Regions from separate parts of the Mesorhizobium sp. NZP2234 genome, predicted to be linked through region 2. Evidence: predicted binding sites of a transcription regulator. Region 2 holds the regulator's gene; the other holds the start of a gene.
The links. The regulator PhoB, encoded in region 2, activates phosphate uptake and scavenging genes when phosphate is short. The targets are predictions, from matches to a motif close to TGTCATNNANCTGTCAT.

Region 1 (3,877 bases), 1.5 Mb from region 2:
CCATCTTCGCGCTCCAGCCGCTGCACGACGCGGCAAAGGCCGGCTGCGCGGCCTGCAGCGCGGCCAAGGCACCGGCGACGACGAGATGTCCTGCTTTCATGAATTCCCCCTGACAATTGCAGCACCCGCGGCCAGCATATAGGAAAAGCGATCCCGTGGCATCGCCTGTCGCGGCACGGCCGTTCGGGTCGTTTTGGAGAGTGTTGTGTCGAGAGTTCGCCTGTGTCTTCTGCTGGCCGCCCTGGTGGCCTTGCCGCCCACCGCCCATGCCGAGTGGAAGCCGGTCGAGAAGGTCGAGACCTACGCCATTTCGGGCCAGTCCGGGCTGGAGCTCTACCGGTCGATCGGCGAGAACGGACCCAATGTCGGCATTACCCGCGCCATCGCCTACACCAATTTCAAGCTGACCTGGGGGGTCCGGGACTACACGCCCAGGGGCAAGGATTGCGTGCTGACGGCGGGGAAGCCGAAACTGATCATCACCTACACCTTGCCAAGCCCATCCGCCCCGCTGCCGCCGGCCGTCCAGAAGAACTGGGAAGTGTTCATCGCCGGCGTCAGCGCCCATGAGAAGGTGCATGGCGCCAGCATGATAAAAATGGTGCATGACATCGAAGCCGCGACAGACGGCCTGACCGTCGCCGATGACCCCAAATGCAGCAAGACCAGGGCCGAAGTGGTCAAGCGGCTCGATGCGATCTCGAAGGCGAGGATACAGGGCAGCCGGGATTTCGACCGCGTCGAGTTCGGCCAGGGCGGCAATCTGCAGAAGCTTGTGCTAGCCTTGGTGAATGGCGGCTGAGCGCCATCATCGCGGCTCCATCAGGTCCGGCCCCCCAGCCCCGACGCCATGGCGCGGTCGCCACCGTGGCAAACTCGCGCCTTTCCTCTTCCCCGTCGATCGAGGGCCGCTCGGCCCGCCGCCCTACCGGCCCAGATCAAGCGCGGCGCTCAAATCCCCCATCGGCGGCTGGTCGTTGTTGCGCAGCGCCTTGTCGCGGGCGACGATGCCCGGCAGCACCGGCAGGTCGTAGCGCGCGGTGATGAAGCGCAGGATCGACGTCGTGTCGTATTGCGTGTGGTCGACCGTGCCCGTCTTCGCATAGGGCGAGATGATGAAGGCCGGGACGCGGTTGCCCGGGCCCCAGCGGTCGGCTTTGGGCGGCGCGACATGGTCCCAGAAGCCGCCATTCTCGTCATAGGTGACGACCACCAGCATGTGGCTCCATTGCGGGCTCTTCTCCAGATGCGCGACGAGGTCGGCCAGATGCTGGTCGCCCGATGTCACATCGGCATAACCGCTGTGCTCGTTGAGATTGCCCTGCGGCTTGTAGAAGCTGACAGAAGGCAGCTTGCCGTCGTCGATCGCCTTGATGAATTCGGAGCCGTCGAGACCGCCATCCCTGAGATGCGCGGTACGCGCGGCGGTGCCCGGCGCATAGGCGGCGAAATAGTTGAACGGCTGGTGATGGAACTGGAAGTTCGGCACCGGCGTCGCGTTCTTGCCGTCGAGCGTGGCCTGCCAGGCGCCGGCATACCAGGCCCAGTCGATCCCCCGCAGCGAAAGGAGGTCGCCGATGGTGATATCGTGCTGCGGCGGCAGCGTCGTCGGCTGCGCCGGGTCGGCCAGCGCCTTGTCGCCGCCCTCGGCCGGCTTGTTGGCGCTGGGCTGGTAGGGTGGCTGCATGGTGTTGACGACATGGAAGTCGGGCGTGATGGCGCCGTCATTGACGAATTTCGGCACGCCGCCAAGGGCGGAGGGCGGCGAGTTGTCGGCGACCTTGAGTGTCTTGCCATCGGCCTCGACGACGGCGATCTGGCCCTTCACCGGGCTGGTATCGGCGTTTGGATAGACCGGGACGCAGGCGCAGGCGAGCTGGAAATGGTTGAGGAAGGAACCACCAAAGGCGCCCTGGAAGAAATTGTCGGCCAGCACGTATTTCTTCGCCACCGCCCACATCGGCAGGCTGGAGCCGTCATAATGGCCCATGACAAGACCGCCGGAATCGGCCCAGGCGGCGAACTTGTCGTTCCGGCCGTCATCGATCTGCATCTGCTCCTGGTAGAACCGGTGCCAGAGGTCGCGCGTGACGACGGAGGTCTTCTCGTTGAAGCCGCTGGCGTCGTCTATGGCGAAGCTGGCGTTGCCGAGATGCGCCGACTGCGCCTCGGTCACAACAGGCGTCACGCCCTTGGCGGTCAGCCCGCCCCAGGCCGGCGGCAGTTCTGAAAGCGGCTTGCCGTCGCGGTCGAGCTGGCGCGCCTGGTCGGCCGAGACATTGGCCAGCCCATTGGCGCCGGGGAAGCCGCCATAAAGATTATCGAAGCTGCGGTTTTCGGCATAGATGACGACGACGGTGTCGATCTTGTCGTAGCCGGGAGGGGCGGCGTTGGCAGCGCCAGCGACCGATGCCAGGGCGGTGGAGGCCAGGAAAAGCGAACTGAAGGGCCGCATCAAGGAGTCCTCGTGGCTAAGGGGAATGGCTAGAGGCGTCGTGCATGGCCGGAGGCCGCGCATGCAAAGAGCTACGTCGATGCCTTGTCACCTTTGTGACACTTGCCTCGCCCGCGAACACGGTTTCGTGAAGAACGGGAGCAGTCATCAATCCGTTGCAGTGCGACCCTAACTGCGGAGCGAAATGGACCGGGAAGCGATGACGACGGGACGAGGCAAACGCCTGATGATCGCGGCCGCTGCCGCCTCGTTGTTCGGCCTTGCCCTCGCCTGGCCGCAAACCCTTGTCCATGCCGGATCCGGCAGCGTCCACCCCGGCCCGCTGTCGCGTGCCGATGCCTTCGCGCGGGCGCAGGCACTCATGGCGCTTGGCCGAAAAATGTTCTTCGATCCGGCCCTGTCCGCCTCGGGCAGGCAGGCCTGCTCGTCCTGCCACGACCAGCGTCACGCCTTCGGCCCGGCCTCGGCCAAGCCGGTCGAGATGGGCGGTCCAAACCTCGACCAACCAGGCGTGCGCGCCGTGCCGTCGCTGCGCTATTTGCAGGCGGCGCCCGCCTTCACCGAGCATTTCTACGATTCCGAGGACGAGGGCGACGAGAGCGTCGACAATGGCCCGACCGGCGGCCTGACCTGGGACGGCCGGGCCGACCATGGCAAGGACCAGGCGAAAATCCCCCTGCTCTCGCCTTTCGAGATGGCCAACAAGGACGGGGCCGCCGTCACATCAGCCCTGCGCAAATCAGCCTATGCCGGCGAGTTCAAGGCGGCCTTTGGCGACGACGTGTTCGACCACCCGGACGATGCTTTCGACGCCGCCGCCGAGGCGCTCGGCACGTTCGAGCAGAGTGCGCCCGATTTCTATCCCTATTCCAGCCGCTACGACGCCTTCCTCGCCGGCAAGGCTGAGCTCACGGCGCAGGAGCTGCGCGGCCGCGCGCTGTTCGAGGACGAGGCCAAGGGCAATTGCGCCAGCTGCCATCTCAGCGAACCCGCCAATGACGGCGAGCCGCCGCAATTCACCGATTTCGGCCTGATCGCCATCGCCGTGCCGCGCAACGCGGCAATTCCCGCCAATGCCGATCCCGACTATGTCGATCTCGGCCTGTGCGGCCCGCTGCGCACCGACTTCAAGGGCCGGACCGAGTATTGCGGCCTGTTCAAGACGCCGACCCTGCGCAACGTCGCGCTGCGCAAGAGCTTCTTCCACAACGGCGCCTTCCACACGCTGCGCGACGCGGTCGCCTTCTACGCCAGCCGCGACACCGATCCCGGCCGTTGGTATCCCAGGAATGCCGATGGCACGGTCCGGCAATATGATGATCTGCCAAAGGCTTACTGGCCGAACTTGAATCAGGAACCGCCCTTCAACGGCAAAAAGCCCGGCGACGGACCGGCGCTCAACGATGCCGAGATCGACGACAT
Region 2 (7,811 bases):
GCCACCCTCGGGCACGGTGATGTTGTTGGCGGCGGCGTATCTGTTCACGATGCCGATGGGCCACGGATAGGAATTGGCCAGCCACACCGCGCCCATGATGACGGCGCAGGTGACGGTGCCGAGCAGCGTCTCGGCCCAGACCGGGCGCAACGGGAAGCGGAAGCGCTTGCGCTGCACCCGCCCGTTGAACAGTGCAAACACGACGGCGAGGCAGGCGACGATGCCGACGATCCAGCTCCAGGTGGCGCCGATCGATCCGGCCGGGCCGCCGCCCATCAGCTGGAACGTGGCGTCGAGCGGGGCCACGGTCTGGCCTGACGTGACCCACCAAGCGGCACCGCGCCAGACCAGCAGGCCGCCCAGCGTGACGATGAAGGCCGGCACTTCGAGATAGGCGATGATGAAACCCTGGAAAGCGCCGATCAGCAGCCCGAGCGCCAGCCCGATGACCAGCGCCAGAACCCAGATCCACGGATTGCCGAGTTCAAGCCCGACGAACCGGACCAGGAAATGCACCTGGGCAAAGCCCATGACCATGCCGATCAAGCCCTCGGCGGAGCCGACGGACAGGTCGATATTGCGCATGACTATGACCAGCACCATGCCGCAGGCCATGATGGCGACCGCGGAGGTCTGCACCGACAGGTTCCACAGATTGCGCGGAGTGAGAAAGGTGCGGCTGTCGAAATCGAGCGGATTGACGCCCAGACGCAGACTCGAAATCACGTGCAGCCCGACCCAGATCAGCAACAGGGCACCGATCATGCCGAGCATGCGGGTGTCGATCTCGGTTGCCTTCAGGAACCGGGCAACCGCGCCAAGCTCCGACGCACGCGCGGTGTCGACCTGCGGGTTGGACGTCGTGTCGGTCATGATTTCCTCCCACCGGCCGGCCATCCGGCACGGATGCCGGAACGCAGCCTAGAAGCTATCCGCCTGAGGCGGAAACACAAATTTTTTTGAGAAAACGCCGCGGCTTTTGGGCCGCGGCGTCGATGTCGAACCGTGCTGCGCCGTTCTAGTTGCAGGCCGCGACGCTGCTGGCGGCGACGCCCGCGCAGACTTCGTCCTTCTTGATCCAGCCGGCATCGATGACAAGATTGAGATTGTCCTTGGTGATGGCGACAGGGGTCAGGAACAGCGACTTGACGGTGTTGCCACCAGGTGTCGTGAAATCCTTCACACCGGCAATGTCGGTCATCTTCTTGCCGTCAGCCAGCTGCGAGGCGATCTCGGCGGCATTCTTGCCGAGCTCGCGCGCGTCCTTCCACACCGACACGGTCTGGGTGCCGAGCGCGATGCGGTTCAGCGCGGCATGATCGCCGTCCTGGCCCGACACCGGCACGGTACCGGCAAGGCCTTGCGCCGTCAGCGCCGCGACGACACCGCCTGCGGTGCCGTCATTGGCGGCAACCACGGCATCGACCTTGTTGTCGTTGGCCGTCAGGAACTGTTCCATGTTCTTCTGGGCGTTGGCGGGCAGCCAGCCGTCCGTATAGGCCTCGCCGACATTCTTGATCTTGCCGCTGTCGATGGCCGCCTTGAGCACTTCCATCGAGCCCGAGAACAGGAAATCGGCATTCGGATCGGCTCCCGAGCCCTTGATGAAGACATAGTTGCCTTCCGGCTTGACCTTGAACACCGCGCTGGCCTGCAAGCGACCGACTTCCTTGTTGTCGAAGGTCAGGTAGAAGACGTCCTTGTTCTCGATCAGTCGGTCATAGCCGACGACCGGAATGCCTTCGTCCAGTGCTTTCTGCACCGCCGGGCCGATCGCCGAAGCATCCTGCGCCAGGATGATCAGCGAGTTGGCGCCCTGCGAGATCAGGCTCTCGACATCGGTAAGCTGCTTGCCGGGATTGGACTGCGCATCGGCGGAAATGTACTTGTCGCCGGCGGCCTCGATCGCCTTCTTCATGGCGGCCTCGTCGGTTTTCCAGCGCTCTTCCTGGAAGTTCGACCACGAAACACCGATGACCTTGTCCTTCGCCTGCGCGACCGACGCAAGCGTCAGCGACATGGCGACACCCGCCAGGATGGCGGCCGTGAATCTCTTCATGATATCCTCCCTGCGCCGCGTATGGCGCGACCAAACTGACCCGAAGGCCGGCACAGAGGCTCTATTTTTTCGAGCCTCAAAAAAAATACTGGTCCATCGTCGAAACGCTGTCAACATCGATTCTGATGGATATTGAGGTGTCGCGGACTTTTTTTCGAGCCCCGCAATAAATAAATGACAGCACCATCCGCTTCTGCCAGTATTTGTCCCGGTTGCCGGCAGTGTTCGAGGGGCAGGAAGAACCGCGGCGACCGGGAGGATGTGGGAAAGTATGTCGGTCGGAATCCGCCACGACGATCTGCGCCGGCGCAACCGCGCCATGGTGATTGCGGCCGTGCGCCGGGCCGGCCAACCGTCGCGCACCGAGATCGCCGCGACCACCGGCCTCAGCCATTCGACCATATCGGCGATCTCTTCCGACCTGATCGGCGAAGGCATCCTGGCCGAGGGCAAGCCGAGCGAGGCCGGTGCGCTCAAACGCGGCCGGCCACAGGTCGGCCTCGGCCTCAACCCGGAGGCCGCGGCCATCATGACCGTGGTGCTGTCGCTGAATTTCCTGTCCGTCGCCGTCATCGACTATGCCGGCCAGGTGATATCGGAGGAACAGCGCCGGCTGGACACGCTGACCATGTCGCGTGAGGCGCTGATCGGTGAATGCGTCGCCATTGTACGGCGCCGCCTCGAGGATCCCGATATCGACGTGCGCAGCGTCGCCCGCATCGCACTGGCGATCCAGGGCATCACCGACACCGAGGCCAGGGCCATGCTGTGGTCGCCGATCACGCCGCAGACCGATATCGCCTTCGCCGACATACTGGAAGCCGAGTTCGGCATCCCGGCCACCATGGAGAACGACTGCAACATGATGGCCGTGGCGCTGCGCTGGCGCGACCCCGAACGCTACCGCGACGACTTCATCGCCATCCTTTTGTCGCACGGCATCGGCATGGGCCTGGTGCTGAAGGGCGAGTTGTTCACCGGCACCCATTCGTCGGGCGGCGAGTTCGGCCACATGATCCATCGGCCAGGCGGCGCGCTCTGCCGATGCGGGCGGCGCGGGTGCGTCGAGGCTTATGCCGGCAACTACGCCATCTGGCGCAATGCCAGGCAGCTTGGCGAGGACACCGAGCCGGTCGCCGATGTCAGCGATGCGCAGATGCGGGCGCTCGCCGCCACGGCACGTGAACGGGCCGGGCCCGAGCGCGAAGCCTATCGCAAGGCCGGGGAAGCACTGGGTTACGGCCTCGGCAGCCTGTTCGCGCTGATCGATCCCGCCCCCGTGGCCATGGTCGGCGTCAGCGCCGCCGCCTTCGACCTGATCGAGCCGGCATTGCGCGAGGCGATCGCCCAGACCGCTGGCGGCCAGCACTCGAAATCGATTTCGTTCGACACCGAACCGAACGAGCTGCCCCTGATCCGCGAGGGCTGTGCCATGCGCGCACTGACCTTCGTCGATCAGGAAATCTTCGCGCCGGGCGTGCAGGCGAGAGGGAGTGCTGGGAAGAATGTGGCTTGAGCGAACGCCTGTGCCGATCCCACAGATCAGCGCTGGAGATTGGCCGAGCCCCCTCGAGGTCGTCATCCCTGGGCGGAGCAGGAGCGAAGCTCCGTCGCGGAGACCCTGGGATGACGAAGCCATAAGCTCTGAGCCAACACCAAATGCGTTCTATCCGGGAGCGGATGCAACCCGTCAACGCTTCCGCGCCAAGGACCTAATCCTCACGGATCGCGTAGCCTGCCCCACGGATGGTGCGGATGACGTCGGGCATGCGGCCATTGTTGACCGCCTTGCGCAGGCGGCCGACATGCACATCCACGGTGCGCTCGTCGATATAGATCGTCTCACCCCAGACATTGTCGAGCAGTTGGCTGCGCGAGAACACGCGGCCGGGATGGCGCATCATGAATTCCAGAAGGCGGAATTCGGTCGGCCCAAGCCGGATCTCGCTCTTCTTGCGGTAGACCCGGTGCGATTCACGGTCGAGCACGATGTCGCCGACCTTGAGCACGCTGGACAGCACTTCCGGCTTGGCGCGGCGCAGCAGCGCCTTGACGCGGGCCATGAATTCCGGCGTCGAGAACGGCTTGACCAGATAGTCGTCAGCACCGGTCGAAAGGCCGCGCACGCGGTCGCTCTCCTCGCCGCGCGCCGTCAGCATGATGATCGGCAGCCGTTCGGTCTCGGGCCGCATGCGCAGGCGCCGACAGAGTTCGATGCCGGACACCGCCGGCACCATCCAGTCGAGCACCAGAAGGTCGGGCACGTTCTCCTGCAGGCGGATTTCAGCCTCGTCGCCGCGCGGCACCACCTCGACCTGGTAGCCTTCGGATTCAAGATTGTAACGGAGCAGCACTCCCAGCGGCTCCTCATCCTCCACCACCATAATGCGTGGCGCGATCATCGATTGGTCACCTCTTGCGTCAAGCCGCCGGCGCCGACATCGCCGTCTCGTCCTGTTTGGGGCGGTTGGCGGGCAGTTGCGTGCCGGTCAGGACATAGTACGCGTTCTCGGCGATGTTGGTCACATGGTCGCCGATGCGTTCGAGATTCTTGGCGCAGAACAACAGATGCGTGCAAGCGGTGATGTTGCGCGGATCTTCCATCATGTAGGTCAGGAGTTCGCGGAACACCGACGTGTATTTGACGTCGATGCGTTCGTCGTCGGCGCGCAGCTTCGCAAGCGCGGCGGCATCGCGCGCCGCATACTCCTCGATCACGCCCTGCACCTGGATCAGCACCAGTTGCGCCATGGCGTCGATGGAATGCGACAGGTCGCGCGGCGTTGCGGCGAGACCGACGGTGCCGACGCGCTTGGCGATGTTCTTGGCAAGGTCGCCAATGCGTTCGAGGTCGCCGGCCATGCGGATCGACCCGACGACATGGCGCAGATCGTCGGCCATCGGCTGGCGCTTGGCGATCAGCGTGATGGCGCGATCGTCGAGTTCGCGCTGGCGTGCATCCATGATGGCGTCGTCGGAGACCACGCGCTGTGCCAGCGCATTGTCGGAATTCAACAGCGCCTTGGTGGCACCGCCGACCATCGAGCCGGCGAGATCGCCCATGTCGCTGATCAGCCTGCTGATCTGTCCGAGATCCTCGTCGAAGGCTGCGACTGTGTGTTCGGCCATGATCCTGGTCCTCGTAATGCGTGCGATCAGCCGAAGCGGCCGGTGATGTAGTCTTGCGTGCGTTTTTCGCGGGGCGACGTGAAGATCTTCTCGGTACGGTCGAATTCGACCAGTTCGCCCAGATACATGAAGGCGGTCTGCTTCGAGACGCGCGCCGCCTGCTGCATGTTGTGGGTGACGATGACGATCGTGTAGTCGGCTTGCAGCTCGTCGATCAGTTCCTCGATCTTGGCGGTCGACAGCGGATCGAGCGCGGAGGCCGGCTCGTCGAGCAGGATGACCTCCGGCTTCACCGCCACCGTGCGGGCGATGCACAGCCGCTGCTGCTGGCCGCCCGACAGGCTGAGGCCGCTGGCATTGAGCTTGTCCTTGACCTCCGTCCACAGGGCTGCGCGCTTCAGCGCCTGCTCGACACGGCCGTCCATCTCGGCCTTGCTGATCTTCTCATAGAGCCTGACGCCGAAGGCGATGTTCTCATAAATCGACATCGGGAACGGCGTCGGCTTCTGGAACACCATGCCGATCTTGGTGCGCAAAAGGTTGAGGTCCTGCGAGCGGTCGAGAACGTTCTGGCCGTCGAGCAGCACCTGGCCCTCGGCGGTCTGCTTGGGGTAGAGCTCGTAGATGCGGTTGAAGACGCGCAGCAGCGTCGACTTTCCGCAGCCGGAAGGGCCGATGAAGGCGGTGACGCTGCGCTCGGGCAGCGACAGCGTGATATCCTTCAGCGCCTTCGACTGGCCGTAGTAGAAGTTGAGGTTCTTGACCTCGATCTTGGCCTTGGCCGCCGCCTCGGCGGCGATCGTCATGTCTGGAGACAACATCTGGCTCATTTGTCCTCTCTGCGTCCTGTCAGGCTGCGCGCAAAGATGCTGAGCGCGAGAACCGTCAATGTGATTATGAGTGCGCCGGTCCAGGCCAGCTGCTGCCATTCCTCGTAGGGGCTGAGAGCGAACTGGAAGATGGTGACTGGCAGGCTGGCCATCGGCGCATTGAGATTGCTGGACCAGAACTGGTTGTTCAGCGCCGTGAAAAGAAGGGGTGCGGTCTCGCCGGAGATGCGGGCAATGGCCAGCAATATGCCGGTGACGATGCCCGAAAGTGCCGCGCGATAGGCAACCGAACGGATGACCACCCAGCGCGGCGCGCCGATCGCGGTGCCGGCTTCGCGCAACGCGTTCGGCACCAGATTGAGCATGTCCTCGGTGGTGCGCACGACGACCGGGATGACCAGGATGGCCAGCGCGACGGCACCGGCGATCGCCGAGAAATGCCCCATCGGCCGCACCATCAGCTCGTAGACGAACAGACCGATGATGATCGATGGCGCCGACAGAAGAATGTCGTTGATGAAGCGCACCACGGTGGTGAGCTTCGAGAAGCGGCCGTATTCAGCCATGTAGGTGCCGGCCAGCACGCCGATCGGCGTGCCGACGATGATGCCGATGATGGTCATCACGATGCTGCCGTAGATAGCGTTGAGCAGGCCGCCGGCGTCACCGGGCGGCGGGGTCATTTCGGTGAACACCGACAGCGAGACCCCCGACAGGCCCTTGTAGAGCAGTGCGCCGAGGATCAGCGCCAGCCAGGCAAGGCCGATGCCGGCGGCGATGACGCACAGCGTCATCATCACGCCATTCTTGCGCTTGCGGCTTTGGTGAAGCGACGCGGCTGTCGACATCGGTCAGGCTCCCGTGCGGGCATCGATGCGCATCAGCATGTAGCGTGCGATGGCAAGGATCAGGAAGGTGATAACGAACAGGATCAGGCCGAGCGCGACCAGCGAGGAGGTGTAGAGATCGCCGACGGCTTCGGTGAATTCGTTGGCGATGGTCGCCGAGATGGTCGTTGCCGGTGCGAACAGCGACGTGCTGATGCGATGGGCGTTGCCGATGACGAAGGTCACCGCCATTGTTTCACCAAGCGCGCGGCCGAGAGCGAGCATGACGCCGCCCATGATGCCTATGCGCGTGTAGGGAATGACGACCCGGCGCGTGACCTCCCAGGTCGTGCAGCCGATCCCATAGGCCGATTCCTTCAGCACCGATGGCACCGTATCGAACACGTCCTTGGTGATCGAGGTGATGAAAGGCAGGATCATGATGGCCAGGATCATCGCCGAGGTCAGCAGGCCGATGCCATAAGGAGGGCCGGCGAACAGGCCGTTCAGGCCCGGAATACCGTGGAACACGCTGATAATGAAAGGCTGCACCGTCGTCTGCAGGAACGGTGCCAGCACGAACAGGCCCCAGATACCGTAGATGATCGAAGGGATGCCGGCCAGCAATTCCACCGCCATGCCGATCGGGCGCCGCAGCGGGCGCGGGCAGAGCTCGGTGAGGAAGATGGCGATGCCGATGCCAAGCGGCACGGCGATCAGGATGGCGATTGCCGAGGTGATGATGGTGCCGTAGATCGGGGCCAACGCACCGAACTTCTCCGTCACCGGGTTCCAGCTTTCGCTGGTCAGGAAGGAAAAGCCGAAAGTCGACAGGGCTTGCCAGGAACCGGCAAACAGCGAGATCGCGACGCCCCCAAGCAGCACCAGCACCAATATCGCGGCGGCGCGGGTTGTCGCGTGGAAGATTGAGTCGGTCAGCGCGAACCGTCGAACGGTGGCATCGCG

Region 1: the regulator PhoB is predicted to act here: its motif matches at 2,598-2,614, upstream of EB230_RS15240 (acid phosphatase).

What each region holds. Positions count from the first base shown of each region.
Region 1 is NZ_CP033364.1:3,098,897-3,102,773, reverse strand. It holds gene EB230_RS15250 (hypothetical protein) at 1-100, opposite strand, end outside; gene EB230_RS15245 (DUF922 domain-containing protein) at 206-802, shown strand; gene EB230_RS15240 (acid phosphatase) at 926-2,455, opposite strand; gene EB230_RS15235 (cytochrome-c peroxidase) at 2,655-3,877, shown strand, end outside.
Region 2 is NZ_CP033364.1:1,583,871-1,591,681, reverse strand. It holds gene EB230_RS07800 (sugar ABC transporter permease) at 1-873, opposite strand, end outside; gene xylF (D-xylose ABC transporter substrate-binding protein) at 1,019-2,059, opposite strand; gene EB230_RS07790 (ROK family protein) at 2,331-3,575, shown strand; gene phoB (phosphate regulon transcriptional regulator PhoB) at 3,772-4,461, opposite strand; gene phoU (phosphate signaling complex protein PhoU) at 4,481-5,188, opposite strand; gene pstB (phosphate ABC transporter ATP-binding protein PstB) at 5,215-6,018, opposite strand; gene pstA (phosphate ABC transporter permease PstA) at 6,015-6,866, opposite strand; gene pstC (phosphate ABC transporter permease subunit PstC) at 6,870-7,811, opposite strand, start outside.